2 regions of the Kitasatospora herbaricolor genome follow, and region 1 is predicted to be linked to the other one. Evidence: riboswitches for the same ligand, from Rfam matches in the RefSeq annotation. Region 1 holds a riboswitch; the other holds the start of a gene.
The links. A riboswitch is a leader RNA that binds a small molecule or an ion and turns the genes downstream of it on or off. The one in region 1 is predicted to bind glycine.

Region 1 (15,181 bases):
CCTACGCCACCACGGCGCTGGTCGCCGCCCACGTCTTCGTCTTCTGCTTCGCGTTCTCCTGGGGCGTGGTGGTCTGGGTGCTGCTCGGCGAGATGTTCCCCAACCGGATCCGGGCGCTGGCCCTGTCCGTCGCCGCCTCAGCCCAGTGGATCGCCAACTGGGCCATCACCGTCACCTTTCCGGACCTCGCGGACTGGAACCTGTCGGCCACCTACGTCATCTACGCTTTCTTCGCGCTGCTCTCCATCCCGTTCGTGGCCTTCTGCATCAAGGAGACCAAGGGCCGCACCCTGGAGTCGATGGGCTGACGCCCGCTCCCGGCGCGCGCCCTGCCCGACGACCTCCCGCTCCCCCGCCGGGCCGCGACCGGCCGCGGCCCGTCCCACGGAGGGACAGCCATGCCTGACCAGGGCGGCTCCCGGCAGAACGTCACCTTCCCCGGCGCCGGCGGCACCGACGCCGCGCCCGGCGGGAACGGCGGGATCGGTTCCGGCGGGATCGGTGCCGGCCGCGGGACCGGTGCCGGCGGCGCCCGGCAGGCGCACGGCTACCTCGCGCTGCCGCCGCAGGGCGCCGGCCCCGGGCTGGTGGTGATCCAGGAGTGGTGGGGGCTCACCTCGCACATCGCCACCCTGACCGACCGCTTCGCGGCCGAGGGCTTCGTCGCCCTCGCCCCCGACCTCTACGGTGGCGCCACCACACACGACCGCGCCGAGGCCGCCCGCATGAAGCGCGACCTGCCGGCGGAGCGCGCCGCACGGGACCTGCGGGGCGCCGTCGACCTGCTGCTCGGACATCCCGCGGTGGTCGGGGACGCGATCGGCGTGGCCGGCTTCTGCATGGGCGGCGGCCTCGCCCTGGTGCTGGCCGCACAGGAGGGCGACCGGGTCGCCGCCGTGGTGCCCTTCTACGGACTGCCGCCCGACCCGGAGTACGACTTCCGCGGGCTGACCGCCCATGTGCTGGGGCACTACGGCGAGCTGGACCACTCGATCCCGGTGACCGCCGTGGACGAGGCGGCGATCCGGATCGGGGAGGCCACCGACCGCCGCCCGGAGATCCACTTCTACCCCGCCGGGCACGCCTTCATGAACGACGAGAACCCCGGCGGCCACTACGACGCCCTGCAGGCGCGGATCGCCTGGCGGCGGACCCTCAGCTTCCTGTGGGGGCATCTCGGCTGATCGCGGGCGCCGGGCCCCGCGGGCCGGCCCCGAACAGGCCGCCCGAGCAGGTCAACCGAGCAGGCCACCCGATCGGCAGGACCAAATATCGGTTAGACACCTGACCGGACAGCCGTCATAGTCGCGCACGTGCACAGCGAAACCCCCCTCCCCCGCCGCTTCGCCTGGGCCGGCCGCAACTACCGCATCCAGACCGCCGCGACGGTGGTCAGCGGGCTCGGCAACGCCGGTGCGCCGATCGCCACCGCCTTCGCCGTCCTCGCCGTCGGCGGCTCGACCACCGAGATCGGCTACGTCACCGCGGCCCGGCTGGTGCCACTGGTCCTGCTGCTCCTGGTCGGCGGCGCGCTCGCCGACCGGCTGCCGCGCCACCACGTGATGGTCGCCGCCAACGCCTTCAACGCCGTCTCCCAGGCGGTCCTCGCCGCCCTGGTGCTGACCGGCACGGTGCGGCTCTGGGAGCTGGTGCTGCTCTCGGCCGCCGGCGGCGCCGGGCAGGCCTTCTACGGGCCGGCCTCCGGTGGCATGATCATGCAGACGGTGGCCCCGGAGCACGCCTCGCACGCCTTCTCGGTCTACCGGATGGCCATGAACGCGGCCCAGATCGGCGGTGCGGCCCTGGGCGGCGCCCTCACCGCCACCGTCGGCGCCGGCTGGGTGCTCGCCGTCGACGCCGGCTGCTTCCTGGCCGCCGCCGCCCTGCGGGTGCTGCTGCGGGTCGAGCCCGCGGCGAAGCAGCCGCAGGGCAGCGGGATGATCCACGAACTGCGCGAGGGCTGGACGGAGTTCGCCTCGCGGCGGTGGCTCTGGGTGATCGTGCTGCAGTTCTCCGTCCTGATGGCCTGCGTCAGCGCGGTCGACGCCGTGTACGGACCGATCGTCGCCGAGACCCGGCTGGGCGGGGCCCGCGACTGGGGTTTCGCCCTCGCCGCCGACGGCGCCGGGCTGGTGCTCACCGGCCTGCTGATGGCGCGTTGGCGCCCCCGCCGGATCCTGCTGGTCGGCAACTACGGCGTCTTCCTCTTCGCACTGCCCGCGGCCGCCCTCGCGGTGGCCGCGCCGCTGCCGCTGCTGGCGGTCGCGATGTTCCTCTCCGGCGGCGGGGTCACCGTCTTCGGGGTGAACTGGATGATCGCGCTGCAGCAGGAGATCCCGCCGGAGCTGATGTCCCGGGTCTCCGCGTACGACGCCTTCGGCTCGCTGGCCCTCGCCCCGGTCGGCACCGCCCTGGCCGGCCCGGCCGCCGGGGCGCTGGGCACCGGCGGCGCGCTCTGGACCTGCGCAGCCGTCACCGTCCTGCTCAGCGTCCTGGTCCTGGCCGAACCGCAGGTCCGCCGGCTGAGCCGGCGCACGGCCGCCCCGGTGGAGACCGCCGCCACGCCGGCACCGGTCGGCTGAACGGGCGGTCCGTCGCCGGAGGACCGGCCGGCGACGGACCGTCCGAGGGACGGACGGACGAGCGCTGCCGTCCCGGTCGGTGTCCCGCGCTTGCGCTGCGCCGCCCCGCCCCGGCGGGGCAACCGGCGGTCGGCGGCGCGCGTCCGGACGGGTGAGGACGATGTCGAACCCCCGGGGGGGCGCCCCATGCCGAAACCTCTGCTGTTCCTGGACGTCGACGGGGTGCTCAACCCGGCCGCACCCCACCCTGACGCGGGCTTCGAGGCCCACGCCCTGCTCGGGTACCGCGTGCTCCTCTCCGCCCGGCACGCCGACTGGCTGCGCGAGCTGGCCGGCGGCTACCAGCTGGTGTGGGCCACCACCTGGGAGGAGGAGGCCAACCGGCATCTCTCACCGCTGCTCGGCCTGCCGGAGCTGCCGGTGGTCCGCTTCACCGGGTACGTCCCGCAACCGGGCGACCCGCGCGTACCGCTGATGCAGCTGATCTCCGGTCGCAAGTGGCCACCGATCCTCCGGTACGCGCGGGGCCGGCCGTTCGCCTGGGTCGACGACGTCATCCCCGGCCGGCTGGTGCGCCGGGCGCTGCTTCGCCGGGATCGCCTGCTGCTGCCGGTCGACCCCTTCCACGGGCTGGAGCGCCGGCACGTCGATCGCCTGCTGGCCCGGCCGCCCCGGGCCGGGCTGCTCCCGGGACGTCGCCTCGGCGGGGCGTCCGCCTGACGGGCCGACGCCGGCGGGGCGTCGACCGGAGCCCGCCGGGCCGTGGCCGGCGGCGCGCGTCCGGAGGGGTGACGGACGTCGGCCGTCCGGGCTCAGCCGGTCGGCAGCCAGCTGACGTGACCGGCGAGCAGGGCGTAGCCCACGAAGGCCACCGTGTCGATCAGCGCGTGGGCGGTCACCAGCGGCATCACCCGCCCCCACCGGCGGTAGGCCAGGCAGAAGACCACCCCCATCACCATGTTGCCGACCAGCCCGCCGACCCCCTGGTAGAGGTGGTAAGAACCGCGCAGCACCGAGCTGGCGATCACGATCGCCGGCCAGCTCCAGCCGAGTTGGCCGAGCCGTCGGATCAGGTACCCGAGCACGATGACCTCTTCGAGGATCGCGTTCTCCCAGGCCGAGGCGACCAGCACCGGGATCCGCCACCACACGTCGGGCAGCCCCGAGGGAGCGACCGTCAGGTTGTAGCCGGCCGCCTGGGAGATCAGGTAGAGCGCCAGGCCGGAGCCGCCGATCGCGGCGGCCACGGCGGTCCCCCGGCCGAGGTCGCGCAGCTTCTGGGTCAGGTCGAAGCCGAGGACGCGCAGCGAGGTGCCCTCGCGGACCAGCAGGTAGCCGACCAGGACGACCGGCATCAGGCCGCGCCCGATGTAGTAGAGCTGCCAGGCCAGGTCCAGCCAGGGCCGGCCCGGTGCGCGGGACCCGTTGAGGGTGGCGACCTGCTGGCCGAGCGCGAGCGGCTGGGTGAGCGAGCCGGCGAAACTGATCAGGGCGCTGAGGCCGCTGGCACCCAGCGAGAGGCCGAGGACGATCAGCAGTTCGGCGCCGAGCAGCCGGCGGGTCAGGGGCAGGCGCCCGGGCTCGGTCGAGACGGTGCTCACGGCGGCTCCAGCGGGCGGGCTTCGCCCCGGGGTCGGCCGACCGCCGGGGCGATCATCCTTCCATACGGGCGCACGGCCCCATCGGACCCGCCCCGCGCGGTGGCGGCGCCCCTCCCTGCGCGCGGGCGCGCGGCGCCCCTCGCACCTCGGCCGACGACGGCCCTCGCGGACTGCCGCGGCACCGGCCCCCGGCCCCTCTCCCCGTGACCGGGGGCCGCTGGCCGCTGGCCGCTGGCCGGGTCAGCCGACCGGCCAGGTGTGCACGGGCTCGCCCCCGCGCATGTACTCGACATAGCGCCGGGTCATCGCCGCCAGGGCGGCCGGCCGGTCCATCCCGAAGCGTTCCCGCAGCTGGTGGAAGGTCGCGCTCTGCCAGGCCGCGCCGTTGGTCCGGCGCAGGCAGCGCTGCTCGATGATCCCGAGGTAGCGGTCCCGGTCGGCCGGCTCCACGCCCCACTCGTCCAGGCCCTGGTGGGCGAGCGGGAGCAGCTCGTTCAGCACCAGGTCGACGGCCGGCACGGCGGTCACCCCGCCGCCGCGGCCGCCCCAGCCCGCCCGCGGCCACTGCAGCACGGCGTCGATCCCGTGCCGCGCGGCGTTGTGGAAGTTCTCGTCGGCCTGGATGAAGGGCAGCCTGGTCCAGATCGGCCGGGGCTGTTCGGCCAGCACCCGGACCAGTCCGTAGTAGAAGGCGGCGTTGGCCAGCGTGTCGGCGACCGTCGGCCCGGCCGGCAGGACACGGTTCTCGACCCGCAGGTGCGGCACGCCGTCCGCGATGTCGTAGACCGGCCGGTTCCACCGGTAGATGGTGCCGTTGTGCAGGCGCATCTCGGCGAGCTTGGGAATCCCGCCGGAGGCCAGCACCTTGACCGGGTCCTCGTCGTCGCAGATCGGCAGCAGCGCGGGGAAGTACCGCAGGTTCTCGGCGAACAGGTCGAGCGCGGAGTCGACCCAGCGCTCGCCGAACCAGGTGATGGGGCGGACGCCCTGCGCCTTGAGCTCCGCCGAACGGGTGTCGCACGCCTGCTGGAACAGCACCGGGCGGGTCTCCCGCCACAGCTCCCGTCCGAACAGGAAGGGCGAGTTGGCACCCAGCGCGACCTGCGCCGCGGAGAGCGCCTGGGCGGCGTTCCAGACCGAGGAGAACCGCTCGGGGGTGACCTGGAGGTGCATCTGCAGCGAGGTGGCGGCGGCCTCCGCGACCATGGTGACCGACTCCAGCTGGAGGCGTTCGACCCCTTCGATGTCCACCGCGATGTCCTCGCCGCGGGCGGCCAGGATCTGGTCGCTGAGCAGGCTGTACCGCTGGTTGTGGGACATCGACTCCAGGCCGGTGTGGTCGTGCTCCAGGGTCGGCAGGATCCCGATCATCACGATCCGGGCGCCGGCCTCGGCGGCCTTGCGGTCGGCGTAGCGCAGGCCGGTGTCGATCTCCTCGCGCAGTTCCTCCAGCACATGGCCGGTGAGCCGGTGCGGGGCGATGTTGACCTCGATGTTGAACTGACCGAGTTCGGTCTGGAAGTCGCTGGAGGCGATCGCGCCGAGCACCTGTTCGTTGCGCATCAGCGGCTGACCCTGCTCGTCCGCCAGGTTGAGCTCGATCTCCAGCCCCATCACGGCCCGGGGCCGGTCGAAGCGGTTCTCGCGCAGCATCCGTTCGAGCACGTCGAGACAGGACTGGAGCTTGCGGCGGTACATCTGCCGGTCCGACAGGTCCGCGCGCGTGGCCACGACCTTCTCGCCCATGGGTCCCCTCCTCTAGGCCGACCGTGCAAGCATCATGCCCATCCCGAAGATCGATACCCGACGGGGTCGAACGTCGTACGAAGCAAGGAAACTGACGCTCCATCAGTCGAATACCGACTTGCCCTGCACAACTGAACGTGATAAACAGGTCACCCTGCGCACCTGTTCGAGTAGAATTCGCACTGCGCTCAAGCCCGGCCTGCCACCGCTCCGACGTCGACGACGACACCGGGGCCCCCTACGGTGGCGGCCGCGCCCGCACCGCGATCACGCACAACCGGACACGGCCCAGGTCCCGTCACACCAGACACGCCACGCCGGTATGCCGCACTCGCACGCCGATCTCTCACGGAGAGGCGACCCCGCCATGACATTGCAGACCCCCCAGCCTCCGCCCAGCGCCCTGCGCGCCGTCCTGGCGGCACTCGATTCGGAGACCGCGCTGCGCCAGCCGGCCGCCGCCGCGCTGCGCCGTCCCCACGGCACCCTGCTGCCCGCGCACCCGCTCGCGGTGCACGTCCTGGACGGCCCCCGGCCCCGACTGACGGCCGCGCGCCGGACGGGCTGGCGGTTCCTGATCAAGGACGGCAGCGAGGTGGCGGCGGCGGCCGAGGTGGTCCAGGGCGTCGAGGGGCACACCTTCTCGCACTTCACCGCCGGCCCCTACCTGGACTCGACGGTCCGGGCGCTGCGGCAGGCCTGGCAGCTCGCGCAGACCTCGCGCGCCCGGCACCAGCCGCGACTGCTGACCTTTCCCGGGCAGTACGCCACCGCGCTGTGGCTGCACGCACCCGACGCGGCCCCGGCGTCCGACCTGCTGATCCCGCTGGCCCCGGCGCCGCTGGGGGTCACCGCGCACCGCGCCTACCCGGCGACGGACCTGCTGGCGCTGCTCGCCGCCCCCGCTCCGGCCAAGCCGATGGTCCTCGGGGTCTCCTGACACCCCGATGCTCCGGACGGGTCATCCCGGGTAGCCCGATCGGGCCATGCCCGGCATGGCCCGTCCGGCATTTATTTCTGCTCCGCGCCATCTGAATGGGTGATCTATGCGCGGGAGTTGTGGCGCATGTCACCAAATTGCTGCGCGAAGGCCGACGGAAGCCGACACTGGGACCCAGCGTGGAAGGACCACCTGTCCTACCCACAGAATCGCCGGCTCACACCTGGGCCGGCGGGACAGGATCCGGCTACCGCGGCGGCTCCCGGCGGACTATCCCGACGGCAACCGCATCACGGGGAGGATCGCAAGCGAAGCGAGGGTACGACCCATGTGCCAGCACCGTCCGGAATGCCCTTCGGCCGACTCCGAGGACCGCGAGGCCGCCGCGACCGTGGCCTGCCACCCCGAGCAGGGGTGGAGCCTCCTCTGCAACGGCGTCCTGCTCTTCGAGGACACCGGCGAACTCCTGCCCGACGGCCGGGTGATCGCCCCGCGCCGCCCCCTGGCCTTCGCGGCCTGACCGGCGCCGCACCGTACGGCGGGACTCCCCGCCCGTGCGGCAGGACAGCCCGGCGGCGTGGCGCGGAGCCCCGCGGCGGGTACGGCGAGCAGCAGCGGGCCCCGGCGGATCGAATCCGCCGGGGCCCGCTGCTTCGTACCGGGTCAGCTCACGCCCGCGGGCGCGGCACCGGTCAGGCGCCGTACTCGTCCATCGGCGGGCAGGAGCAGACCAGGTTGCGGTCGCCGTAGGCGCCGTCGATCCGGCTCACCGGCGGCCAGTACTTGTCCGCCGGGTTCACGCCCGCCGGGAAGACCGCCTCCTGGCGGGAGTAGCCACGGGCCCACTCGCCGGCCAGGGTGGCGGCGGTGTGCGGGGCGCCGCGCAGCGGGTTGTCCTCCGCGGCCCACTCGCCCGAGCCGACCTTGTCGATCTCCCCCCGGATCTCGATCATCGCGGCGCAGAACCGGTCGATCTCGTGCAGGTCCTCGGACTCGGTGGGCTCGATCATCAGCGTGCCGGCCACCGGGAACGACATGGTCGGCGCGTGGAAGCCGTAGTCGATCAGGCGCTTGGCGATGTCGTCCACCGTCACGCCCGTGTCCTTGGTGAGCGGGCGGATGTCGATGATGCACTCGTGCGCGACCAGCCCGCCGGGGCCGGTGTAGAGCACCGGGAAGTGCGGCGCCAGCCGCTTGGCGATGTAGTTGGCGTTCAGCACCGCGACCTGGGTCGCGTGCTTGAGGCCCTCGCCGCCCATCAGCCGGACGTACGACCAGGAGATCGGCAGGATCGCGGCCGAGCCCCACGGCGCGGCGGAGATCGGGCCGACGCCGGTGGCGGGGCCCGCCTCGCTCTGCAGCGGGTGGTTGGGCAGGTACGGCGCCAGGTGGGCGCGGACGGCCACCGGGCCGACGCCCGGGCCGCCGCCGCCGTGCGGGATGCAGAAGGTCTTGTGCAGGTTCAGGTGCGAGACGTCCGCGCCGAACTTGCCCGGCTTGGCCAGGCCCACCAGCGCGTTGAGGTTGGCGCCGTCCACGTACACCTGGCCGCCGGCCTCGTGCACGGCCGCGCAGATGTCGGTGATGGTCTCCTCGAACACGCCGTGCGTGGACGGGTAGGTGACCATCAGGACGGAGAGCTGCTCGCGGTGCTGCTCGATCTTGGCGCGCAGGTCGTCGACGTCCACGTCGCCGTCGACCAGCGTCTTGACCACGACCACCCGCATGCCGGCCATCACGGCGGAGGCCGCGTTGGTGCCGTGCGCGGAGGACGGGATCAGGCAGACGTCGCGGCCGGTGTCGCCGTTGGCGTGGTGGTAGGCGCGGACGGCCAGCAGGCCGGCCAGCTCGCCCTGCGAACCGGCGTTGGGCTGGATGGAGACCGCGTCGTAGCCGGTCACCTCGACCAGCTGCTGCTCCAGCTGGCGGATCAGGGTCAGGTAGCCCTGGGCCTGCTCGATCGGCGCGAAGGGGTGCAGCTGGCCGAACTCGGGCCAGGTCACCGCCTCCATCTCGGTGGTCGCGTTGAGCTTCATGGTGCAGGAGCCCAGCGGGATCATGCCCCGGTCCAGCGCGTAGTCGCGGTCCGACAGGCGGCGCAGGTAGCGCAGCATGGCGGTCTCGGAGCGGTGGCTGTGGAAGACCGGGTGGGTGAGGTACTCGTCCTCGCGCAGCAGCGCGGCGGGCAGCGCCTCGGCGCTCTCGTCGATCTCGGCCTGCGGCACGCCGAAGGCGGCCCAGACGCCGGCCAGGTGCTCGCGGGTGGTGGTCTCGTCGCAGGACACCGAGATCAGGTCGGCGCCGTCCTGGTGGACGTTGATGCCCCGCGTGCGCGCGGCGGCGGCGATCTCGGCGGCCCGGCCCGGGACGCGGGCGGTGACGGTGTCGAAGAACGCGTCGTGCAGCAGCTCGACGCCCCCGGCGCGCAGCCCGGCCGCGAGCGCGGCGGCGTAGCGGTGGGTGCGCCGGGCGATGTCGGCCAGGCCGTCGGGGCCGTGGTAGACGGCGTACATCGAGGCCATCACGGCCAGCAGGACCTGCGCGGTGCAGATGTTGCTGGTGGCCTTCTCGCGGCGGATGTGCTGCTCACGGGTCTGCAGCGCCAGGCGGTAGGCGCGGTTGCCGTCGGCGTCGACCGAGACGCCGACCAGGCGGCCGGGCAGCGAGCGGGCGTACTCGGCGCGCACGGAGAGGTAGCCGGCGTGCGGGCCGCCGAAGCCCATCGGGACACCGAAGCGCTGCGAGGTGCCGCAGGCGATGTCGGCGCCGAGCGAACCGGGCGACTTCAGCAGGGTGAGCGCCAGCAGGTCGGCGGCCACGGCGACGACGGCGCCGAGCCCGTGGGCCTGCTCGATCAGCGGCTCCAGGTCGCGCACCACACCGGTGGCGCCCGGGTACTGCAGCAGCACGCCGAAGACACCGCGCTCGGCGATCTCGGCCGGGATGCCCGCGGAGAGGTCGGCGACGACCACCTCCACACCGGTCGGCTCGGCCCGGGTCCGGATGACGGCGACGGTCTGCGGCAGGGTCTCGGCGTCGACCAGGAACACCCCGCCCTTGACCTTGGTGACCCGGCGGGTCAGCGCCATCGCCTCGGCGGCGGCGGTGCCCTCGTCGAGCAGCGAGGACCCGGAGGTCGGCAGGCCGGTGAGGTCGGAGACCACGGTCTGGAAGTTGAGCAGCGCCTCCAGGCGGCCCTGCGAGATCTCCGGCTGGTACGGGGTGTAGGCCGTGTACCAGGCCGGGTTCTCCATGACGTTGCGCAGGATCACCGGCGGGGTGAAGGTGCCGTAGTACCCCAGGCCGATCATCGGCGTGAGCACCTGGTTGGCGGCCGCCAGCTCGCGCAGCTCGGCGAGGACCTCGGCCTCGCTGCGGCCGGCCGGCAGGTCGAGGCCGTCGATCGAGCGGATCGCCTCGGGCACGGCCGCGGCGGACAGCTCGTCCAGCGAGCCGTAGCCCACGTGGGCGAGCATCTTCTCCTGGGCCCCGGAGTCGGGGCCGATGTGGCGGGTCTCGAAGGGGCTGGCCTGCTCAAGCTCGGTGAGGGTCGCGGAGCTGAGCGGGCGACCGGCGTTCGGCTGGGCGTTCATGATGGTCGAGGCCTCCTGGTCACGGACCGGCGGGGGCGCGCACGCCGGTCGGCCGTGACCGCTGCGGACAGCGGGCCGGCCCTGGCGAACGAACCCAACAGGCCTCCCCCTCTGTCATCGGGACCTGAGAGCTTCGCCCGCGCGGGATGCCTGAGCACCCCGTCGGCTTGCACCGTCGGTGAGGGTGGTGGCCGTCGGCTCCCTCGCCGGCGGTCCTGCCCTGCTTTCCAGAGTGACCTATCCCACACGGTACGGATGCCTGAGAGATTCCGGGGAGGAGTTGCTCCTTCGGCGCCCCCGCCGGCGTCTCGTCGGCCGGGGACTCTCCCGAGCGGGCTCGGCGGTCGCGCCCAGGGTACCAGCGGGAGCCGCCCCGATCACGGGTGCGCCCCGGCTCCGGATCGGAGTACGCACTGGTCCGGGCGGGCGGACTGCCCGCCCGGACGGCGGCGCTCCGCTCGCAGGCGCCCGGTTCATGCCTTTTCGTATGAAGTGGCGGATGGGCCGGACCCTCCAGCCGTACCCCTGCGGGAGTTCCGCAGGAGCATCCGCACCGGAGGAATTGAGTGCAAACCGACATCGACCCCAGAGACCTGATCGGGCACCGGGCGGTCGACCGCAACGGCGACAAGATCGGCACCGTGGACGAGGTGTACCTGGACGACGCGACCGGCGAGCCCGAGTGGGCGGCCGTCCGGACGGGCATCTTCGGCCGCGACGCCTTCGTCCCGCTGACCACCAGCGAGTTCTCGGGCGAGGAACTGCGGGTCCCGTACGACAAGTCGCTGGTGAAGGACTCTCCGGACTTCGGCGTGGGCCAGCACCTCTCCCCCGCCCAGGAGCTCCAGCTGTACCGCTACTACGGGCTCGACACCCCGGCGGACAACCGCTCCGGCTCGGCCAAGGACACCGGCGCCGACGACCGCCCGGCGGACATGGACTTCGGCGCCGTACCCGGTACGGCGGGGACGGCGGCCGCCGGTGCGGCGGTGGCGGGCGGCGCGGCCGCCGCGACGGCGGGCCGGGGCAGCGAGACGCCCGCGCCGGAGAAGGCCGAGAAGCTGGAGAAGCTGGAGCGGCCCGTCGAGCCGCCCGCGGCGGGCGCGCCGGCCACCGCCGTCGGCATCGCCGCCGCCGCGCCCGAGCGCAGGTCGCCGGCCGCCGAGGAGACCAACGTCCGCACGGTGGGCGCCCCCGCGCCCACCGCCGGCCAGGCCGCCCCGGCCCCGATGTACGCCAAGCCGGCCGAGGCGGAGCCGCTCGCCGCTCCCGGTGCGGACGCCGCCACCTCCGCACCCGGCGGCCCGGTCGAGATCACCTGCCACGAGGAGCGGCTCGACATCAGCACCGAGTGGCAGGTGACCTACACGGCCCGGCTCCGCAAGTACGTGACCAGCGAGACGGTCGAGCGGCACGTACCGGTGGTGCGCGAGCGCGTCCGGGTGGAGCGGGTGCCGGTCACCGAGGGCGAGCGGGACGCGCTGACCCAGGAGGAGATCGCCGAGGCCGTGGAGGAGGTCACCCTGCGCGAGGAGCGGCCGGTGGTGCGCAAGTACCTGGTGCCGATCGAGCGGGTGCGGCTGGTGGTCGAGCGGTTCACCGAAGATCACGTGGTGCGCGAGGAACTGCACCGCGAGCACGTCGAGATCCAGGACGGCTCCACCGCCGGCGCCCCGGGCCAGGCATCCGCGCACGCCGCCCCGGCCGGCCACACCGCCCGGGCCTCACAGCCCGCCCAGGCCGCCTACTCCTCGGGCGGCACGGGCGCTGCCGCGTCCGGAGAGTCCTCGGCGATGCGGCCGGACTCCCCCGCCGACTCCCCCTCGGCCGTCCGGCCGACGGACAGCTCGGCGGCGGCGCCGGCCGCCGCACAGGCCGCCGCGCAGTCGCGCCCCGAGCCGCTGCGCACCCTGGGCTGAGCAGCTGGTCCCGAGGACGGGCAGGCCCCGGACCGTACGAGGTCCGGGGCCTGCCCGTCCTCGGCATGTCCGGACACCGCTGCCGCGAGGCATGACCGGCGGCGGGCCGCCGGCCCGGCAACGGACCGGACCGACCCGCTCCGGCCTGCACTTTGCCAAAGCTTCACCGATCGATATTTGACACAGTGAAGTATCTGCCGCCAAAGTTACTTCAGCTAGTTCACTTTCATTCGCCTGAAGCAACGTCCTCGGGCACACGTACTGGAGGAAGCACCGTGAGTGAGGCCCCACAGCCCACCACCGCGGCAGAGAAGCAGAGCAGTGCCCGGGTACTCCCTGCCCTGATCCTGGCGATGCTGGCGTTCAGCGTGGTGCAGACCGCGGTCGTCCCGATCCTGCCCTCGCTGGCCAAGGAACTGAACGTCTCCGGTTCCAACATCACCTGGCTGATGACGGCCAACCTGCTCTCGGCCGCCGTCCTCACCCCGCTGCTCGGCCGGTTCGGCGACCTGCGCGGCCGCAAGCCGATGCTGCTGATCTCGCTGACCGGGCTGGTCGCCGGCTCCGCCCTCGCGGTGAGCACGCACTCCTTCACCTGGCTCGTCGTGGCCCGCGTCCTGCAGGGCGCCGGCGGTGGCGTGCTGCCGCTCGCGATCAGCATCGTCCGGGACGAGCTGCCCAAGGAGAAGGTCACCGGCGGCGTCGCCGGGATCAGCGCCTCGATGGGCGTCGGCAGCGGCCTCGGCCTGGTGGCCACCGGCCTGCTGCTGGAGCACTGGAGCTACAAGTCCATCTTCTGGATGGGCCTGGTCTTCGGTCTGATCGCCGTCGCACTGGTGGCCCTGCGCGTCCCCAAGGACCCGGTCGTCGACACCGAGGGCGGGGCCGACCCGCTCGGCGCGATCACCCTGGCCGGCTGGCTCTCCGCCCTGCTCGTCGCCGTCAGCCAGGGCAACACCTGGGGCTGGACCTCCAACAAGACCCTCGGCCTGTTCGCCGTCGCCGCCGTGGTCGCCCTGATCTGGGGAATCATCGAGGTCAAGGTGAAGCACCCGCTGGTCGACATGTCGATGATGTCCCGCCCGGCCGTCGCCTTCACCAACCTGGCCGGTCTGCTCATCGGGTTCGGCATGTACGGCTCCTTCATGGTGATCAGCAACTTCGCCCAGACCCCCGAGCGGCTCACCCACTACGGCTTCACCGCCACCGTGCTGCACGCCGGTGTGATGCTGCTGCCGTCCGCGGTCGGCAGCATGGTCGCCGCCCCGCTCGGCGCCGTGCTGATCGCCCGTCGAGGACCGCGCCTGCCGCTGGTGCTCGGCGGTGTCCTCGGCGCCGTCGCGATGTCCTACCTGGCCATGCGGCACAGCCACGAGGGTGACCTCTACACCGCCTCGGCGATCTTCGGTCTGGGCATCGGCCTCGCCTTCTCCGCGATGCCGGCCTACATCAACGGCGCGGTCCCGGTCGAGCAGAGCGGCATCGCCAACGGCATGAACGCCGTGCTGCGCACCGTCGGCGGTGCCATCGGCACCGCCGTGATGGCCGCCATCCTGACCGGCGACACCATCCCGCGCCTGCCGGTCGCCCTGCCGACCCTGAACGCCTACCAGCACGCGTTCTGGACCGCCGCGGCCGTCTGCCTCGTCGCCGGCGCCGTGCCCTTCCTGATCCGCCGGATCAAGCCGGCCGCGCCCGCGGCCGACCTGGCCGACGCACCGAACTCCAGCCCCGTGCTGGTCAAGACCGACGCCTGACGAGGCGTCCTCCCCCGGGCCCAGGGACAGGGCGCGGGGGGACCGGGCCACCGGGGATCGACGAGGGCATCGCGATCACCCACGGCCCGGCCCGACACGCGGCCCCGCCCGGAACACTCCGGGCGGGGCCGCTCCGTCGTTCGCACCGCCCCGCCGGGGAAGCCGTGCCGGCCGCTTCACTCCTGCCGTCCTCACTCCTGCCTCCTTCACTCCTGCCGCAGCGGCAGCGGCCGGGCCGGCTCCAGCGCCGGATCGTCCACCAGGAACGTCCGCACCCGGCCCGGCCCGCTCCACGGCGTCTCGAACCGCACGGTCACCCGCCCGACCCCGCTGCCCTGCACCCACCCCGGCCCGTGCTCGGTGTGCGTCACGTCCTGCCCGGGCATCCAGCGCCGGACGGCGGGCACCTCGGCGTCCTCCCCGGCCTCCCCCGGCTCACCGGACGCCTCGGCCGGCTGCTCCCCCGGCGACGACCCGCCCGGCTCCGAGCCGTCCTCCGGCTCCGCCTCCCGCTGCTCGGCCTGCTCCCGCGCCGCCTCCCGCACGGCCTGCGCGAAGAGGTCCTCCTGGGTGTAGTCCGCCAGCTGCGAGACGCCGACGCCCAGCAGCCGCACCCCGCCGGTGACGTCGACCTGGGCCGCCAGCCGCCGCGCGGTGTCGGTGATCACCGTCTCGTCGTCGGTCGGGCCGCGCAGCGTCTCGGAGCGCGTCAGGGTCGAGAAGTCGAAGCGCCGTACCTTGAGCACCACCGTGCGGCCGGAGCGCCCGGCCGCGCGCAGCCGGCCGACGCAGCGCGCCGCCAGCACGTCCACCTCGTGCAGGATCCGGTCGCGGTCGGCCAGGTCCACCTCGAAGGTGTCCTCCACCGAGACGGACTTGGCGTCCCGGTCGGGCACCACCGGCCGGTCGTCCAGTCCCAGGGCCATCTGGAGCACGCCCGCGCCGTGCGCCCGCCCGAGCAGCTGCACCAGCTCCGCCTCGCCGGCGTCGGCCAGGTCCGCCACCGTGATCAGACCGGCCCGGCGCAGCACCTGCTCGGTGGC
Region 2 (15,181 bases), 4.1 Mb from region 1:
GCCCGGTCGTCCGCGTTTCCGGGCCCGACCTCGCCCCCCTGCCCGCCGGACGGCCCCTGCCGGCCCGACCGGCCCGCTTCCGGCAGGTCCGTTCCGGGCCTGGTCCGGGCCTGGTCCGGGCCGGTCCGGGGGCGGTTCCCACCCGTCCGGCAACGGTTCCCCACCCCTGCGGTAACGGTCGGGAGACGGGCGCAACTTTTCCCGATCGGACGGCGTGTACTCAGCTGGGGATCAAGGGAGGGAGTCGGCCGTGGAGTCGATACGCAGGCCCGTCGGGTCGATACGCAGGGCAGCGGCCGTCGCGGTGCTGGGCGGTGTGCTGGTGCTGACCACCGCGTGCGGCGGGGGCGGCGGGGCGGCCGGCAGCGGTCAGCAGCCCCCCGCGGGGGCGGCACTGGGCGGGGCCGGCGGAGCGGGCGGAGGCGCCTCGGCGCCGGCCGGCGCGAGGTCGGAGCAGCCGCAGCCGAAGGTCTCGGCGGCGGTGCTGGACATCACCCCGAAGAACGGCGCCGAGGGCGTGGCCCCGGGCGCGCTGCGGGTCTCGGTGGCTGGCGGCAGGCTCACCGCCGTCAAGGTCACCGACAAGGACGGCCGGGAGGTACCGGGGGCCGCCACCGCCGACGGCGCCGCCTGGACACCGGCCGCGCCGCTGGCCGTCGGCACGGCGTACCGGGTCAGCGCGCAGGCGTCCGACCCGGCCGGGGTGCCGGCCACGGCGGAGAGCGGCTTCACCACCCTGACGCCGCAGAGCGAGGCCTCGCCCACCGACAACATCTCCGACGGCGAGACCTACGGGGTCGGGATGATCCTTTCGGTGGCCTTCGACAAGGACGTGAAGAACAAGGCCGAGGTGGCGAAGGGCATCACCTTCGAGACCGACAACGGCACCGTGGTCAAGGGCCACTGGTTCGGCGACCGCCGGCTGGACCTGCGCCCCGAGGCGTACTGGAAGCCCGGCACCAAGGTCACCGTGCACTACCGGCTGAAGAGCGTGGAGATCGCGCCCGGCGTGTACGGCGGGGTGGACCGCGACGAGCCGTTCACCATCGGCCGCTCGCAGGTCTCCACGGTGGACGCGAACACCCACGAGATGACCGTGGTGCGGGACGGCCAGACCTCCGTCATCCCGATCACCTCGGGCTCGCCCGAGCACCCGACCTGGAACGGGACGATGGTGATCTCCGCCAAGGAGGGCGTGGTGAACATGCGTTCCAGCACCCTCCCGGGGATGACCGGCGAGCCGTACGACCTGATGGTGCCGCACTCGATGCGGCTCACCGACACCGGCACCTACGTGCACGGAAACTACTGGGGCCACTCCTTCGGCGAGGACAACACCAGCCACGGCTGCGTCGGCCTGCAGGACGTGAAGGGCGGCGGCGCCGGCACCGTGGCGGGGAAGTTCTACGACTCCTCGCTGGTCGGCGACGTGGTCACGGTGCAGAACTCCAAGCGCGGCCAGGTGGAGCCGGACAACGGCCTCAGCGGCTGGAACCTGCCCTGGGGATCCTGGTAGCGGACGGCGTGCGGCCACTGCCGGGCTCCCCTCGCGGGGTGCCCGGCAGTGCTGTTTCGGAGGCTTGCTGTCGGCATATGCCCCTCGAATAGTGATTGTTTGCTCATTGTCCGTACGCGGCCGCATGCGTTCCGCAATGATGGGCACATGGCGGGATGGGGCGAAGCGGAACAGTCATCACATCCTGGGTCCGGCCTGCTGGGTGACGCCCCGTCGGAGAACCGGCCCCTGGCGCTGGCAGCCCTGGAGCGGCTCAGTCCGACCGAGCTGGAGCAGGTGTACTTCGGCCGGATGTGCGAGCAGGACGGGTCCGACGAGGTGGTGCTGCCCTCCCGGCCCCAGTCCGCCTCGGTGGCCCGGCGGCTGGTCCTGTCCGTCCTGCAGTCCTGGGGTCTGCACCAACTGCTGGAAGCCGGGGAGCTGTTGGCCGGCGAGCTGATCGCGAACGCCGTCCGCCACGCCGCCGGCCGTACCATCGGCCTCCAGGTCCAGCGCCGGGCCGGCTGGCTACGGGTGGAGGTCCGGGACTCCTCGCGGGCCCTGCCCTGCCGGATCGTCGCCGAGCCCGGCGGCGAGGCCGGCTACGGCCTCCAGCTGGTCGACGACCTGGCGGACCGCTGGGGCGCCGACCTGCTGCCGCGCGGCAAGGCCGTCTGGTTCGAGCTGAAGATCCGCGAGCGCGGCTGACACCGTCGGCGGAAGTGTTGTTCGTCCCGCCCCGGAAACCACGCAGGGCCCCCGTCGCCGTGGTGCGGCGTGGAGGCCCGTGCAGGTCATCGCGCCGGTCAAGGGGGTGCGTACCGCGCGATGGGGACGGCCGTGCCAGGTCGGGGTCGGCCGTGGTTCGCGTCCGGGGCGTCGTCACGCCCCGGACTGCTTCGACTATCGCATGCGTCTCAGGATGTGAGCAAACCGGACAGCTTGGAATGGAAGGTTTGTAACCTAGTTCACCTTTGCTGCGCGCATGAACTCGCATGCAGGCCTTTGATTGTTCACCGTCGGCGGGGTGGCTCGGCCGCCGGTGGGCGGCTGCTCTTCCCCGGCGCTGCGGCGTGATCCGTGGAGGCTGCTCGGTGGGCCGGTCACAGCATGGGGTGCGTCGTCGGGCGGGGGCGGGCCCGGTCGTCCCCGCCCGGGCGGATCAGGACGGAGTGCAGGCGGCCGTCCATCCGCAGGGTGAGGGTGAGCGACCCGTCCCGGACGAGGAACTCGCGGACCCGGGCGGCGGCCCCGCGCCGGGTGAGGAAGTACTCGAAGGCGTCGGACTGGTCGGCCCCGAGCGGGAGTTCACGCAACGAGCGCCAGAGCGCGGCGAGGGCGTCCGGGAGGTGCTGGAACCGGGCGGGGGCGGCCACGTCCTCGATCTCGACGTAGACCGCTCCGTCCGCGTCAGGGCCGGGGCAGGAGGTCATGCGGCGCTCCTGCGGGCGGTCGGGGTGCTGGAGGGAGCCGGGGCGACCGTGCACCAGACGGCCTTGCCGATGCCGCTCGTACGGGCCTGGCAGCCCCACTGGTCCGACAGGTGGCGCACCAGCCACAGTCCGCGTCCGGATTCCTCGTCCGGTGCGGGCAGGGCGACGGCCGCACCGGTGTCGAGATGGTGGTCGCCGGGGTCGTGGACCTCGATCCGCAGCCGTCCCTCGGTGAGCGCGAAGTGGACCATGATCAGGCGGTCGGGCGGTACATGGGCGTGCTCGATGGCGTTCGTGACCAGCTCGCTGAGCAGCAACTCGCCCACCTCGACGTAGTGTTCGCCGCCCTCGTGCCGGGAGAGGAAAGCGCCCAGCAGTCGGCGGGCCGCCCTGGCGGATCTGCGGCGGCGCGGCAGCCAGCAGGTCTGTTCGGTGACGGCGGACGGGGTGGGGTGGAGGGTTTCGGGCATGGCGGAGCCCCTTTCGGGTGTGCCTGGACGGACGGGCCTGGTGGCCTGGAACGGGCATGGGGATGCCCGGTGGCCTGTCGCGCTCGACTACTGCGTGTCGAGCAGTGGACTACTGCGAGTAGCATGCTCCGCTGAAGGCTCGTCGTGCAAGTGCTCCTCTCAAGCAATTGCACGAAGGGAGAAGCGACTCGGCCCTTGGAGGGGGTGGCAGACTGTGTATCGAGGCGACCTGTTGGGGATGGTGACGAGTGGACAGTCCGACCGTGCTGCGGCGTAGGCTCGGCACCGAGCTGGGCAAGTTGCGCGCGGCGAGCAGGATGGCTGCCAAAGACGTTGCCGCCACGCTGGGTTGGTCCGCTTCCAAGTTGAGCAGGATCGAAAGCGGCAGCGTGCCCTTGCAAGATCGCGATGCGGCGAGGCTTCTTGCTCACTATGGAGTCGACGATCCGGCAGAGGTGAAGCAGTTCATCAACCTGGCCCGGCAGAGTCGACAGCAGGGCTGGTGGCACGCCTACGGTGATGCGCTTCCTGACTGGTTCAGGGCCTACATCGGACTTGAAGCCGACGCCACGAAGATCGAGACATTTCAATGTGAGCTGGTGCCCGGGCTGTTGCAGACCGAGGACTATGCCCGGCAGGTCATCCGAGCGATGAATCCCGGAGAGGCCTCAGAGGACATCGAGCGCAGGGTGGCGCTGCGCATGGAGCGGCAGCAGATTCTCGATCGACCTCAGCCGCCGCGCATTTGGGCGATCATCGGGGAGGCTGTCATGAGGCGCCAGGTCGGCGATCCCTCGCAGATGAGTGGTCAGCTCCATCACATGGCGGACATGGCCGAGGGCCGGCCCAACATGACGATTCAGGTGCTGCCGTTCTCGGCAGGCGCACATGCTGCCATGGGCTCCTCGTCCTCCATCCTTTCGTTCAGTGATCTTCCCGGACGTGTGGCCTACTCCGAAGTCACAACCATCAGTATCTATACCGAGCGGGAGTCGGAGATCGCACGTCATGAGGACACGTTTCTCCGTCTCATGGCGTCGTCGGTCCAGCCGGAGAAGTCAGTCTCTTGGTTGAGGGAAGTCGCAGAGGAGTACAAGTGAAACAGGGCGACCTTGGTATCAAGTGGCACAAGAGCACCTACAGCAACGGCCAGGGAGAGTGCGTTGAGGTCGCTGACGGGCTTCCCGGAGTGGTACCCGTCCGCGACTCGAAGGACCCCGAGGGTCCGGCACTGCTGTTCCGCGCCGAGGCCTGGTCGGCCTTCGTCGCCGGGGTCAAGGCGGGCGATCTCCCGGCCGTCTGACGGGCCTCACGCCAGTGGCGGGGCCCACCGGGACGAACCGGTAGGCCCCGCCACGGTGTGAGGCTGTCACGCGCCGCCGCGTCGGCCGGTCAGCACTCGATGACGTTGACCGCGAGGCCGCCGCGCGAGGTCTCCTTGTACTTGACCTTCATGTCGGCGCCGGTCTCCTTCATGGTCTTGATCGCCTTGTCGAGGGAGACGTGGTGGCGGCCGTCGCCGCGCAGTGCCATCCGGGCCGCCGTGATCGCCTTGACCGAGGCCATGCCGTTGCGCTCGATGCACGGGATCTGGACCAGGCCGCCGACCGGGTCGCAGGTGAGGCCGAGGTTGTGCTCGATGCCGATCTCGGCGGCGTTCTCGACCTGCTCGGGGGAGCCGCCCAGGACCTCGGCGAGGCCGCCGGCCGCCATCGAGCAGGCCGAGCCGACCTCGCCCTGGCAGCCGACCTCGGCGCCGGAGATCGAGGCGTTCTCCTTGAAGAGCATGCCGATCGCACCGGCCGCGAGCAGGAAGCGGACGATGCCGTCCTCGTCCGCGCCGGGGATGAAGTTGATGAAGTAGTGCAGGACGGCGGGGATGATGCCCGCCGCGCCGTTGGTCGGGGCGGTGACGACGCGCTGCCCGGAGGCGTTCTCCTCGTTCACCGCCATCGCGTAGAGGGTCACCCACTCCATCGCGTTGGCCGGCCCTATGCCCTCGGCCCGCATCGCCCGGGCGCCGGAGGCCGCGCGGCGGCGGACCTTCAGGCCGCCCGGCAGGATGCCCTCGCGGGACATGCCGGCGGCGACGCACTCCTGCATCACCCGCCAGATCTCCAGCAGCCCGGCGCGGATCTCGGCCTCGCTGCGCCAGGCCTTCTCGTTCTCCAGCATCAGGCCGGAGATCGACAGCCCGGTCTCCCGGGTGAGGCGCAGCAGTTCCTCGCCGGTGCGGAAGGGGTAGCGCAGCGCGGTGTCGTCCGGCTTCACGCGGTCGGCGCCGATGGCGTCCTCGTCGACCACGAAGCCGCCGCCGACCGAGTAGTAGGTCTTCTCCAGCACGGGCACGCCGTCGGCGTCGTACGCGGCCAGGGTCATCCCGTTGGCGTGGTACGGCAGCGAGCGGCGGCGGTGCAGGATCAGCTGGGTGTCGGTGTCGAAGGCGATCTGGTGGGCGTCGGCCAGGTCGTGGCCGAGCAGCCGCAGCTGCTTGGTCGCCCTGATCCGCTCGACGTCCAGTTCGGCCTGGTCGACGTCGACGGTCCGGGGCGAGTTGCCCTCCAGGCCGAGCAGGACGGCCTTGGGGGTGCCGTGGCCGTGGCCGGTGGCGCCGAGCGAGCCGAACAGTTCGGCCCGGACGGCGGCGGTCTGGGCCAGCAGCCCCTCGGACTTCAGGCGGCGGGCGAACATCCGGGCCGCCCGCATGGGGCCGACGGTGTGGGAACTCGACGGGCCGATGCCGATGGAGAAGAGGTCGAAGACGCTGATGGCCACGGGGGGACGTCCTTGTCTGGTCTCGTGGAAGGACAAGCGGGTACACGCGTCGGGGCACCGCGCGCCACGTTCCAGTGTGCGCGGTGCCCCGGGGTTTCGGGAGGCTCGGCGGGTGCGTGCCGGGACTCACGAGAGGTGAAGCGGGCCCTGCAGATGAGGGCCGTGCAGCTTCGGGCCCTGCTGCTTCGGGTCCTACAGGTTCGGGTACAGCGGGTACTTCGCGGCCAGCGCGCTGACCCGGGTCTTCAGGGCGGTGGCCTTGGCCTCGTCGAAGGTCGGCAGCAGCGCCTCGGCGATGATGTCGGCGACCTCGCGGAAGTCCTCGGCCTGGAAGCCGCGGGTGGCGAGCGCCGGCGTGCCGATCCGCAGGCCGGAGGTGACCATCGGCGGACGCGGGTCGTTCGGGATCGCGTTGCGGTTGACCGTGATGCCGACCTCGTGCAGGCGGTCCTCGGCCTGCTGGCCGTCCAGCTCGCTGTTGCGCAGGTCGACCAGGACGAGGTGGACGTCGGTGCCGCCGGACAGGACGGACACGCCGGCCTCGGTGGCGTCCGACTTCAGCAGGCGCTCGGCGAGGATCTTGGCGCCGGCCAGGGTGCGCTCCTGGCGCTCCTTGAACTCCTCGGAGGCGGCGACCTTGAACGCGACGGCCTTGCCGGCGATCACGTGCTCCAGCGGACCGCCCTGCTGGCCGGGGAAGACCGCGGAGTTGATCTTCTTGGCGTACTCGGCCTTGGAGAGGATCACGCCGCCGCGGGGGCCGCCGAGGGTCTTGTGGGTCGTGGTGGTCACCACGTCCGCGTACGGCACCGGGTTGGGGTGCAGGCCCGCGGCCACCAGGCCGGCGAAGTGCGCCATGTCGACCATGAGCAGCGCGCCGACCTCGTCCGCGATGCGGCGGAACTCGGCGAAGTCCAGCTGGCGCGGGTAGGCGGACCAGCCCGCGATGATCAGCTTGGGCTGGTGCTCCTTGGCGAGGCGCTCGACCTCGGCCATGTCGACCGTGTTGGTCTTCTCGTCCACGTGGTACGCGGCCACGTTGTAGAGCTTGCCGGAGAAGTTGATCTTCATGCCGTGGGTCAGGTGGCCGCCGTGCGCCAGGCTCAGGCCCAGGATGGTGTCGCCCGGCTGGATCAGCGCGAACATCGCCGCGGCGTTCGCCTGCGCGCCCGAGTGCGGCTGGACGTTCGCGTGCTCGGCGCCGAACAGCGCCTTCACCCGGTCGATGGCGATCTGCTCGGCCACGTCGACGTGCTCGCAGCCGCCGTAGTAGCGACGGCCGGGGTAGCCCTCGGCGTACTTGTTGGTCAGCACCGAGCCCTGGGCCTCCATGACCGCCACCGGGGCGAAGTTCTCGGAGGCGATCATTTCCAGGGTGGTCTGCTGACGGTGCAGCTCGGCGTCGACCGCGGCGGCGATCTCCGGGTCGAGAGCGTGCAGGGACTGGTTGAGGACAGTCATGGTGTGGTCTTCCCGTCATGGGGCAGCCGCGCGCAGCTCGTCGGCCGCGGGGACGGCCGGGCGGCGGGCGGGAGCGGGCAAGGGGCCGGGCGGGGGCGGCCGCCGCGCTGCGGCCGCCCCGTCGGGGGACTCAGCCGCCGGTGAGGGCGGTGTACTCGTCGGCGCTCAGCAGGTCCGCGGGCTCACCGTCGAGCCGGACCTTGAACAGCCAGCCACCCTCGAAGGGGGCGGAGTTCACCAGGGCCGGCTCGTCGATGACGGCCTGGTTGACCTCGACGACCTCGCCGGTGGCGGGGGAGTACAGGTCGCTGACCGACTTGGTGGACTCAAGCTCGCCACAGGTCTCACCTGCGGTGACGGTGTCGCCGACCTCGGGCAGCTGCACGTAGACGATGTCACCGAGGGCGTCCGCCGCGTGGGCGGTGATGCCGATGGTCGAGACACCGCCCTCGGCGGCCGTCAGCCACTCGTGCTCCTTGCTGAACTGCAGGTGCTGGGGGTTGCTCATGGCGTCATTCTCCAGGATGGGAAGCAGTCGGTGGAAATGCGGGGTCGCCGGATCGGCCCGGCGGCCCGGACAGGGGTGACGGTGGGTGACCGCGCTCACGCGGGCGGGCGCCCGCACCGGCGTGCGGGCCCGGCCGCGCGGCCTCGGCGGTGCGGACCGGTGACGGGCCTCAGCGGGCGCGCTTGTAGAACGGCAGCGCGACCACCTGGACGGGCTCGTGCTTGCCGCGCACGTCCACCGCGACGGTGCCGCCCGGCGTCGCGTGCGCCGCGTCCACGTAGGCGATCGCGATCGGCCTGCCCAGCGTCGGGGACGGCGCACCCGAGGTGATCCGGCCGATCGGGGCGCCCTCGGCGTCCACCACCGCGTACTCGGCCCGCGGCACCCGCCGGCCCTCGGAGACCAGGCCGACCAGCACCCGCGGCGGGTTCGTCTCCGCCTCGGCGGCCGCCTGCTCCAGCGCCTTGCGCCCGACGAAGGCGCCGCCGTTGGTGGTCTTGTCGAAACGCACCACCCGGCCCAGGCCCGCGTCGAACGGCGTCAGCTCGGTGTTCAGCTCGTGCCCGTACAGCGGCATGCCCGCCTCCAGGCGCAGCGTGTCCCGGCAGGACAGGCCGCACGGGACCAGGCCGACGCCCTGCCCCGCCTCGGTCAGCGCGTTCCACAGGTGCTCGGCGTCGGCGGGGGCCGAGAAGATCTCGAAGCCGTCCTCGCCGGTGTAGCCCGTCCGGGCCAGCCAGACCTGCTTGCCGGCCACGGTCGCGGGCAGCAGCGCGTAGTACTTGAGGCCCGGCAGGTCGGCGTCGGTGACGGAGGCCAGGATGCCGTTCGCCTCCGGACCCTGCACGGCGATCAGCGCGTACGCGTCGCGGTCGTCGCGCACCACCGCGTCGAAGCCCTCGGCGCGGGCGGTCAGCGCGTCCAGCACCACCTGGGCGTTGGAGGCGTTCGCGACCACCATGTACTCGTCCTCGGCGGTCCGGTAGACGATCAGGTCGTCCAGGATGCCGCCGTCCTCGGCGCAGATCATGGTGTAGCGGGCGCGGAGCACGCCCAGCGCGGAGATGAAGCCGACCAGCGCGTGGTCCAGCAGCTCGCCCGCCTGCGGGCCCGAGACGGTGATCTCACCCATGTGCGAGAGGTCGAACAGGCCGGCCTTCGTCCGGACGGCGAGGTGCTCCTCGCGCTCGCTGCCGTAGCGCAGCGGCATGTCCCAGCCGGCGAAGTCGGTCATGGTGGCGCCGAGGGCGCGGTGCAGCGCGTCGAGCGCGGTGAGACGGGGGGACGACATGGCCTGTACTCCTTGGGCTGGGCACTCAGGTGAGCGCACGCCGGACCGGCCCCGACGGGGACCTGACCTGCGCGCGGGCATGCGGCGGCTGGGTCTCCCCATCTGTCGTCACAACCTGAGAGCTTCACCGCGCGCTGCCCTGGGGACAGCATGGCGGCTTGCACCGTGGGTGGGCGCACGGCAGGGCCGTGTCCGCTTTCCAGATGTGCCTCGCCCGTGCGGTAGGGGTGCCTGAGAGATTCCGGGGAGGACTTGCTCCTTCGGCGCCGGCCGTACCCCAGGGGGCACTCCGGACTCTCCCGCGCGGGTTCGAGCGGCCTGTATGGAGTTGGGCGCCCCGCCGAAGCGACTCACGGGGACGGGCACATCATGGCATGCCGGGCGGTGGGTCTTAAAGGCTCGCTCGTGGTCGTGGCCTCCGGCCGGCCGGGGGTCCCGGGAATCCGCGGGTCCGCCGGCCGGTGCGGGCACGGACCGGTTTCCGCGGCCCTGGGCCGCCGCCCGGCCGTGCTGCGAAGCGGCGCGGGGGCTGTTCGTACGCGGGGCTCGTAGGCGGGACGTGGAGGCCTCCCCTTGATCCCGTGCGCCCGGTCCGGCGGGGGGACGGGCCGATAGGCTGGGAGGCCGGCGGCTAGAGATGGGGCGGTACAGGGGCGTATGGGTTACCCGGCGGAGGAGACGCAGGCATGGGGCGGGCCGGAGGCGGCGCCGCCCGGGGGGAGCTGGCCCGCCAACGAGCTGGAGCAGGTGCTCACCGCCGCGCTGGGCGACCCGGGTGCCACGCCGCGGGTGATCGAGGTGCTGGCGCGCAGCCAGGTCTGGATCCCCCTGCCGGCCGGCGCCGACCCGCAGGGGCAGTCGCTGGACCTGCCGACCATCGAACTGGCGGGCGCGCCGTACGTCCCGGTGTTCTCCTCCCAGGAGCAGTTCCTGCAGCACGCCCCCGGGCTGGCCTTCGCGGTCGCCCCGGTGTGGGAGTTCGCGCGGGGGTTGCCGCTGGGGCTGGGGATCGCGGTCAACCCGGACGCGCCGGTGGGCATCCCGGTGCCGCCGGCCGGGGTGGCCGAATTGCGCCGCGGGCCGCGGGAGGACCGCTGGGACACCCAGACGGACGCCGGTGCCGGTGGCCGGGTGGCGCTGCGGGAGCCCGCGCCGGAGGAGGAGCCGTTCGCCTTCCTCTCCGCGGCGGCCGCCGAACTGGCCGCGCTGCCGGGGGTGCTGACGGCACGTCGGGCGCTGGCCAGCGTGGAGGGGGAGCCGACCGTCATGTTCGTCGGGGTCCAGCTCGACCAGGCCTGGCCGGCCGACCCGGGCGCGGTGAACGAGGCGCTCGGGCGGGCGCTGGGAACCGCGCCGCTTCCCGGTGGCGTCCACCTCGTGCTGCTCGACCTCGTGGACGACCCGGTGGTCGAGTGGCTGCTCGGCCGGGTACAGCCCTTCTACACAAGGATGTGACCGGCGGGGTCGGGGCACGTCGGCATGGCGACTGTCCGCAGCGCCCCATAGGCTGCGTCCGGACACCCCGGGACGGACACCCCTGCCACACCGGCGGCGGCAGACCAGGAAGAGGGCTCGAAGTGGGCGAGCGGGGCGAGCGCGCCGGCAGAAGGTGCGCGTTTCGCGTGGCGGCCATCGAGGTGGGCGTATGAACGCGGCAGCGGCCGGCGGCGGAGCACCGGGGCCTTGGGGCCCGCCTCCCGCGGCGCGCCCCGGGGGTGACCCGGGGGCGCTGGAACGCGCCCTGCGCGAGGTCGCGCCGGAGCGGTACGAGGCGTACGAGGGCATGCTGCGGGCGCTGGCCGAGGGCCAGGTCTGGATGCTGCTCTGGCACGGTTCCGCGGGCAGCCCGGACGCGCAGTACGGGAACATGGACGTCTCCGGGCACGGGTACGCGCCCGCGGTCACCTCGCCCGAGCAACTGGCGTCCAGCGGCTGGGCCCGCGGGCACGAGGTGATCTCCGGGCAGGAGATCGCCGCCTCGCTGTACCGCACCCGCTGGGGCCTGTGGCTGAACCCGCACGCCCCCGGCGGCGGTGTCGGCATCCCCTGGGCGGACCTGCGGCGGATCGCGGCGGGTCTGGACCGGCTGCCGGCCGGGCCGCTGCACCTGAGCGAACCGCAGGTCCAGGCACCGCAGTTCTACGGGCTGCTGGAGCACCAGGCGCTGGAGGTGCGGGCCGTCCGGGCGCTGCGCCGGGCCTGGGTGCGTCCCGCCGTGGGGGAGCCGTACCTGGCGATCGGACTGGAACTGTACGACACCTCGCCGCCGGCGGTGGAGGCGGTCCGGGCACTGATGCAGCGGGCGATCGCGGTGGCCCCCGAGGGGCTCGCGGTGTCGACCGTGGCGATGGGCGACGAGTACGACCCGGTGGCGATGTGGATGCGGGCCAACGCGCGCCCGTTCTTCGACCGGGAGGCGGCCGGCCGGCCGCCGGTGGCCCCGTACCCGGCCCAGGCGTACCCGCCGCAGGCCTCGTACCCGTACGGCACCCAGCCACCGCCGGCGGGCCCGGGGTGGCCGCAGCAGCCGTGGCCGGGCTATCCGGGCCGCTGAGGTCCGGGCGCCGCAATTCCCGTCCTGTACGGCCACGAAACATTCATTTCGCACCCGACCGGCCTGATGTCATGTCAGGCCGGTCGTGACGTTCCCAGGGGCATTCGCCAGCCATTTTCGTCATTGATCTTGACATGCATGTAACAGATATGTGAAGAAGCGTATGCGGCTCCTGAGGCTGTGCATGCCCACAGATCACAGTTGGGCATCCTTCGGTTGTCAGGGCTGGCGCAAGCCCGGGGGGATGGCAGAGAGTTCTGCGCAATGCAGTGCTCGCACCGGGCCCCACAAGGGCGAACGCGCACGCAGACCGAATGATCCGCGCGACGCCCATCCCGCACGGAGCACCTCAGCACCCCGTTCCGCTGTCTTCCGCACCGCCGTACCGCCGATCCGGCGACCAGCACCACCGCACCGATGCAAAACGCACCAGTAGCGCAACCCGCTCACGCAGTCCCGACCCGGACCGGGTCGGAACACCTCGCGCGACCGGGCACCGTGGGCCGGCCACCGTCGGCGAGGGGACCGAACTGACTCATGACCACACCCATCGACACCACCGGATCCGCCGGCCCGGCCGAGACCGGAGCGGCACCCGCAGCGGCGCCGGTCAAGAAGATCGAAGGCCGTTCCCCGGGCAGAATCGCCTGGGACCGCCTCAAACGCGACAAGGTCGCCCTCGCGGGCGGCGTCGTGGTGATGCTGCTGATCCTCGCCGCGCTGTTCGCGCCGGTGCTCAGCTCGCTCTTCGGGCACCCGGTCGACGAACCGCACCCGGATCAGATCAACCCCGAACTGGGGCTGCCCAAGGGCGCGTTCGGCGGCATCAGCGGTGACTTCCTGCTGGGTGTCGACCCCACCTTCGGCCGGGACGTCTTCAGCCGGATCCTCTACGGCGCCCAGATCTCGCTGCTGGTGGCCTTCCTCGCGGCCGGGGTCTCGGTCGTCATCGGCGTCCTGATGGGCGTCGCGGCCGGCTACTTCGGCGGCTGGATCGACTCCGCGATCAGCCGGGTCATGGACGTCCTGCTCGCCTTCCCCCAGCTGCTGTTCTCGATCGCGCTGGTCTCGGTGATGCCCAACGACCTGCTCGGCCTGAGCGGCAGCGGCGTCCGGATGGCGATCCTGATCCTGGTCATCGGCTTCTTCGGCTGGCCCTACATCGGACGCATCGTCCGCGGCCAGGCCCTGTCGCTGCGCGAACGCGAGTTCGTCGACGCGGCCCGGAGCCTCGGCGCCGGCCCGGTGCACATCCTGCTGCGCGAGCTGCTGCCCAACCTGGTCGCCCCGATCCTCGTCTACACGACGCTGATCATCCCGACCAACATCCTCAGCGAGGCGGCGCTCAGCTTCCTCGGCGCGGGCGTCAAGCCGCCCACGCCCTCCTGGGGGCAGATGCTCTCCCAGGCCACCAAGATCTACCAGGTGGACCCGACCTACATGGTCGTCCCCGGTCTCGCGATCTTCATCACCGTGCTCGCCTTCAACCTCTTCGGCGACGGGCTGCGTGACGCGCTCGACCCCAAGGGCAACTGAGCCCCTTCAGACCCACCCCCCACACCAGGGGACAGCACCCCCCTCGGCGGACCGATCGGGCCCGCACATCTTCAGGAGGAACCGTACTCATGACGCGTAACCGGACGCTCGCCGCCGCTGCCCTGGTGGCCACCCTGGCGCTCACCGCGACCGCCTGCGGCGGCTCGAAGGGCGGCGGCAGCAGCGACGCCAGCAAGGGTGCAGAGGGCGGCTTCAACGCCGCGGTCGGCAAGGTGCTCAACCCTTCGGACAAGAAGGGCGGCACCATCAACCTGTGGACCAGCACGGACGCCGACTCCTGGGACCCGGGCCGCGCCTACTACGCCTCGGTGTGGAACTTCCAGCGCTACTACGCCCGCACCCTGCTGACGTACGACTCCAAGCCCGGCAAGGACGGCCTCAAGCTCGTCCCCGACCTCGCGGCCGCCCAGCCGGAGATCGCCGCCGACGGCAAGACCTACACCTTCAAGCTGAAGGCCGGCCTGAAGTTCGAGGACGGCTCGCCGATCACCTCGAAGGACATCAAGTACGGCATCGAGCGCATCTTCGCCCAGGACGTCATCAGCGGCGGCCCGACCTACCTGATCCAGTCCCTGGACCAGGGCCAGGACTACAAGGGCCCGTACACCGACGCGGACCCGAACAAGCTGGGCCTGAAGACGGTCGAGACCCCGGACGACACCACCATCGTCTTCAAGCTGGCCAAGCCGGACTCGTCCTTCCTCTACCTGCTCGCCATGGGCAGCGCCTCCCCGGTGCCGCAGAAGCTCGACACCGGCTCCAAGTACGGTGACAAGCCGGTCTCCTCGGGCCCGTACAAGTTCAAGTCGATCGAGCCCGGCAAGTCCGTCGAGCTGGTCCGCAACGAGAACTGGGACCAGGCCACCGACACCGTCCGCAAGGCCCTGCCGGACACCGTCAAGCTGACCATCACCACCAACGCCGACGACATGGACGCCCGTCTGCTCGACGGCTCGGCCGACATCGACTTCAGCCAGACCGGCCTCTCCCAGGCCGCCGGCGCCAAGGTCCTCACCGACCCGAAGCTCAAGGCCAACACCGACGACGCCTACAACGGCTTCATCCGCTACATCTCGGTGGTGCCGAAGGTCGCGCCGTTCGACAACGAGCACTGCCGCAAGGCCGTCCTCTACGCGGCCGACACCACCGCCCTGCAGACCGCCCGCGGCGGGTCGACGGCCGGCTCCACCTACGGCTCCATGCTGCCCCCGAACATCCTCGGCTCGGACGACTACGACCCGTTCGGCTTCACCAAGGGCAAGCCCAACGTGGAGAAGGCCAAGGAGGAGCTGAAGCTCTGCGGCAAGCCGGAAGGCTTCAAGACCAACATCGCGGTCCGCGGCAACAAGGAGAAGGAAGTCAACTCCGCCGTCGCCCTGCAGAGCGCGCTGAAGGCCATCAACGTCGACGTCACCGTCGACCAGTACGACGGCAAGCTGATCGCCTCCGAGATCGGCTCGCCGAGCGTCGTCGCGACCAAGGGCTACGGCCTGATCGTGATGGGCTGGGCCGCCGACTACCCGAACGGCAGCGGCTACCTCCAGCCGCTCACCGACGGCCGGTTCATCACCCAGAACGGCAACAGCAACTACTCCGAGATCAACGACCCGGAGATCAACGGCTGGTTCGACTCGGCG

Region 2: it holds a riboswitch for glycine, as region 1 does, so the genes downstream of both, gcvT (glycine cleavage system aminomethyltransferase GcvT) here and gcvP (aminomethyl-transferring glycine dehydrogenase) in region 1, are expected to answer to the same signal.

The regions. Positions count from the first base shown of each region.
Region 1 covers NZ_JAUSVA010000002.1:1,836,901-1,852,081, forward strand. Annotated here, with positions in the region: gene J2S46_RS08380 (sugar porter family MFS transporter) at 1-308, shown strand, start outside; gene J2S46_RS08385 (dienelactone hydrolase family protein) at 399-1,184, shown strand; gene J2S46_RS08390 (MFS transporter) at 1,314-2,582, shown strand; gene J2S46_RS08395 (HAD domain-containing protein) at 2,769-3,302, shown strand; gene J2S46_RS08400 (CPBP family intramembrane glutamic endopeptidase) at 3,395-4,183, opposite strand; gene J2S46_RS08405 (glutamate-cysteine ligase family protein) at 4,424-5,929, opposite strand; gene J2S46_RS08410 (hypothetical protein) at 6,297-6,869, shown strand; gene J2S46_RS08415 (DUF5999 family protein) at 7,198-7,389, shown strand; gene gcvP (aminomethyl-transferring glycine dehydrogenase) at 7,562-10,462, opposite strand; glycine riboswitch at 10,567-10,698, opposite strand; glycine riboswitch at 10,700-10,802, opposite strand; gene J2S46_RS08425 (PRC and DUF2382 domain-containing protein) at 11,029-12,381, shown strand; gene J2S46_RS08430 (MFS transporter) at 12,657-14,138, shown strand; gene J2S46_RS08435 (DNA polymerase IV) at 14,345-15,181, opposite strand, start outside.
Region 2 covers NZ_JAUSVA010000002.1:5,947,376-5,962,556, forward strand. Annotated here, with positions in the region: gene J2S46_RS26290 (L,D-transpeptidase) at 251-1,516, shown strand; gene J2S46_RS26295 (ATP-binding protein) at 1,664-2,203, shown strand; gene J2S46_RS26300 (hypothetical protein) at 2,599-2,928, opposite strand; gene J2S46_RS26305 (ATP-binding protein) at 2,925-3,398, opposite strand; gene J2S46_RS26310 (helix-turn-helix domain-containing protein) at 3,647-4,498, shown strand; gene J2S46_RS26315 (DUF397 domain-containing protein) at 4,495-4,701, shown strand; gene J2S46_RS26320 (L-serine ammonia-lyase) at 4,791-6,173, opposite strand; gene glyA (serine hydroxymethyltransferase) at 6,366-7,634, opposite strand; gene gcvH (glycine cleavage system protein GcvH) at 7,765-8,142, opposite strand; gene gcvT (glycine cleavage system aminomethyltransferase GcvT) at 8,312-9,433, opposite strand; glycine riboswitch at 9,643-9,745, opposite strand; gene J2S46_RS26340 (enhanced serine sensitivity protein SseB C-terminal domain-containing protein) at 10,091-10,888, shown strand; gene J2S46_RS26345 (enhanced serine sensitivity protein SseB C-terminal domain-containing protein) at 11,079-11,987, shown strand; gene J2S46_RS26350 (ABC transporter permease) at 12,525-13,523, shown strand; gene J2S46_RS26355 (ABC transporter substrate-binding protein) at 13,613-15,181, shown strand, end outside.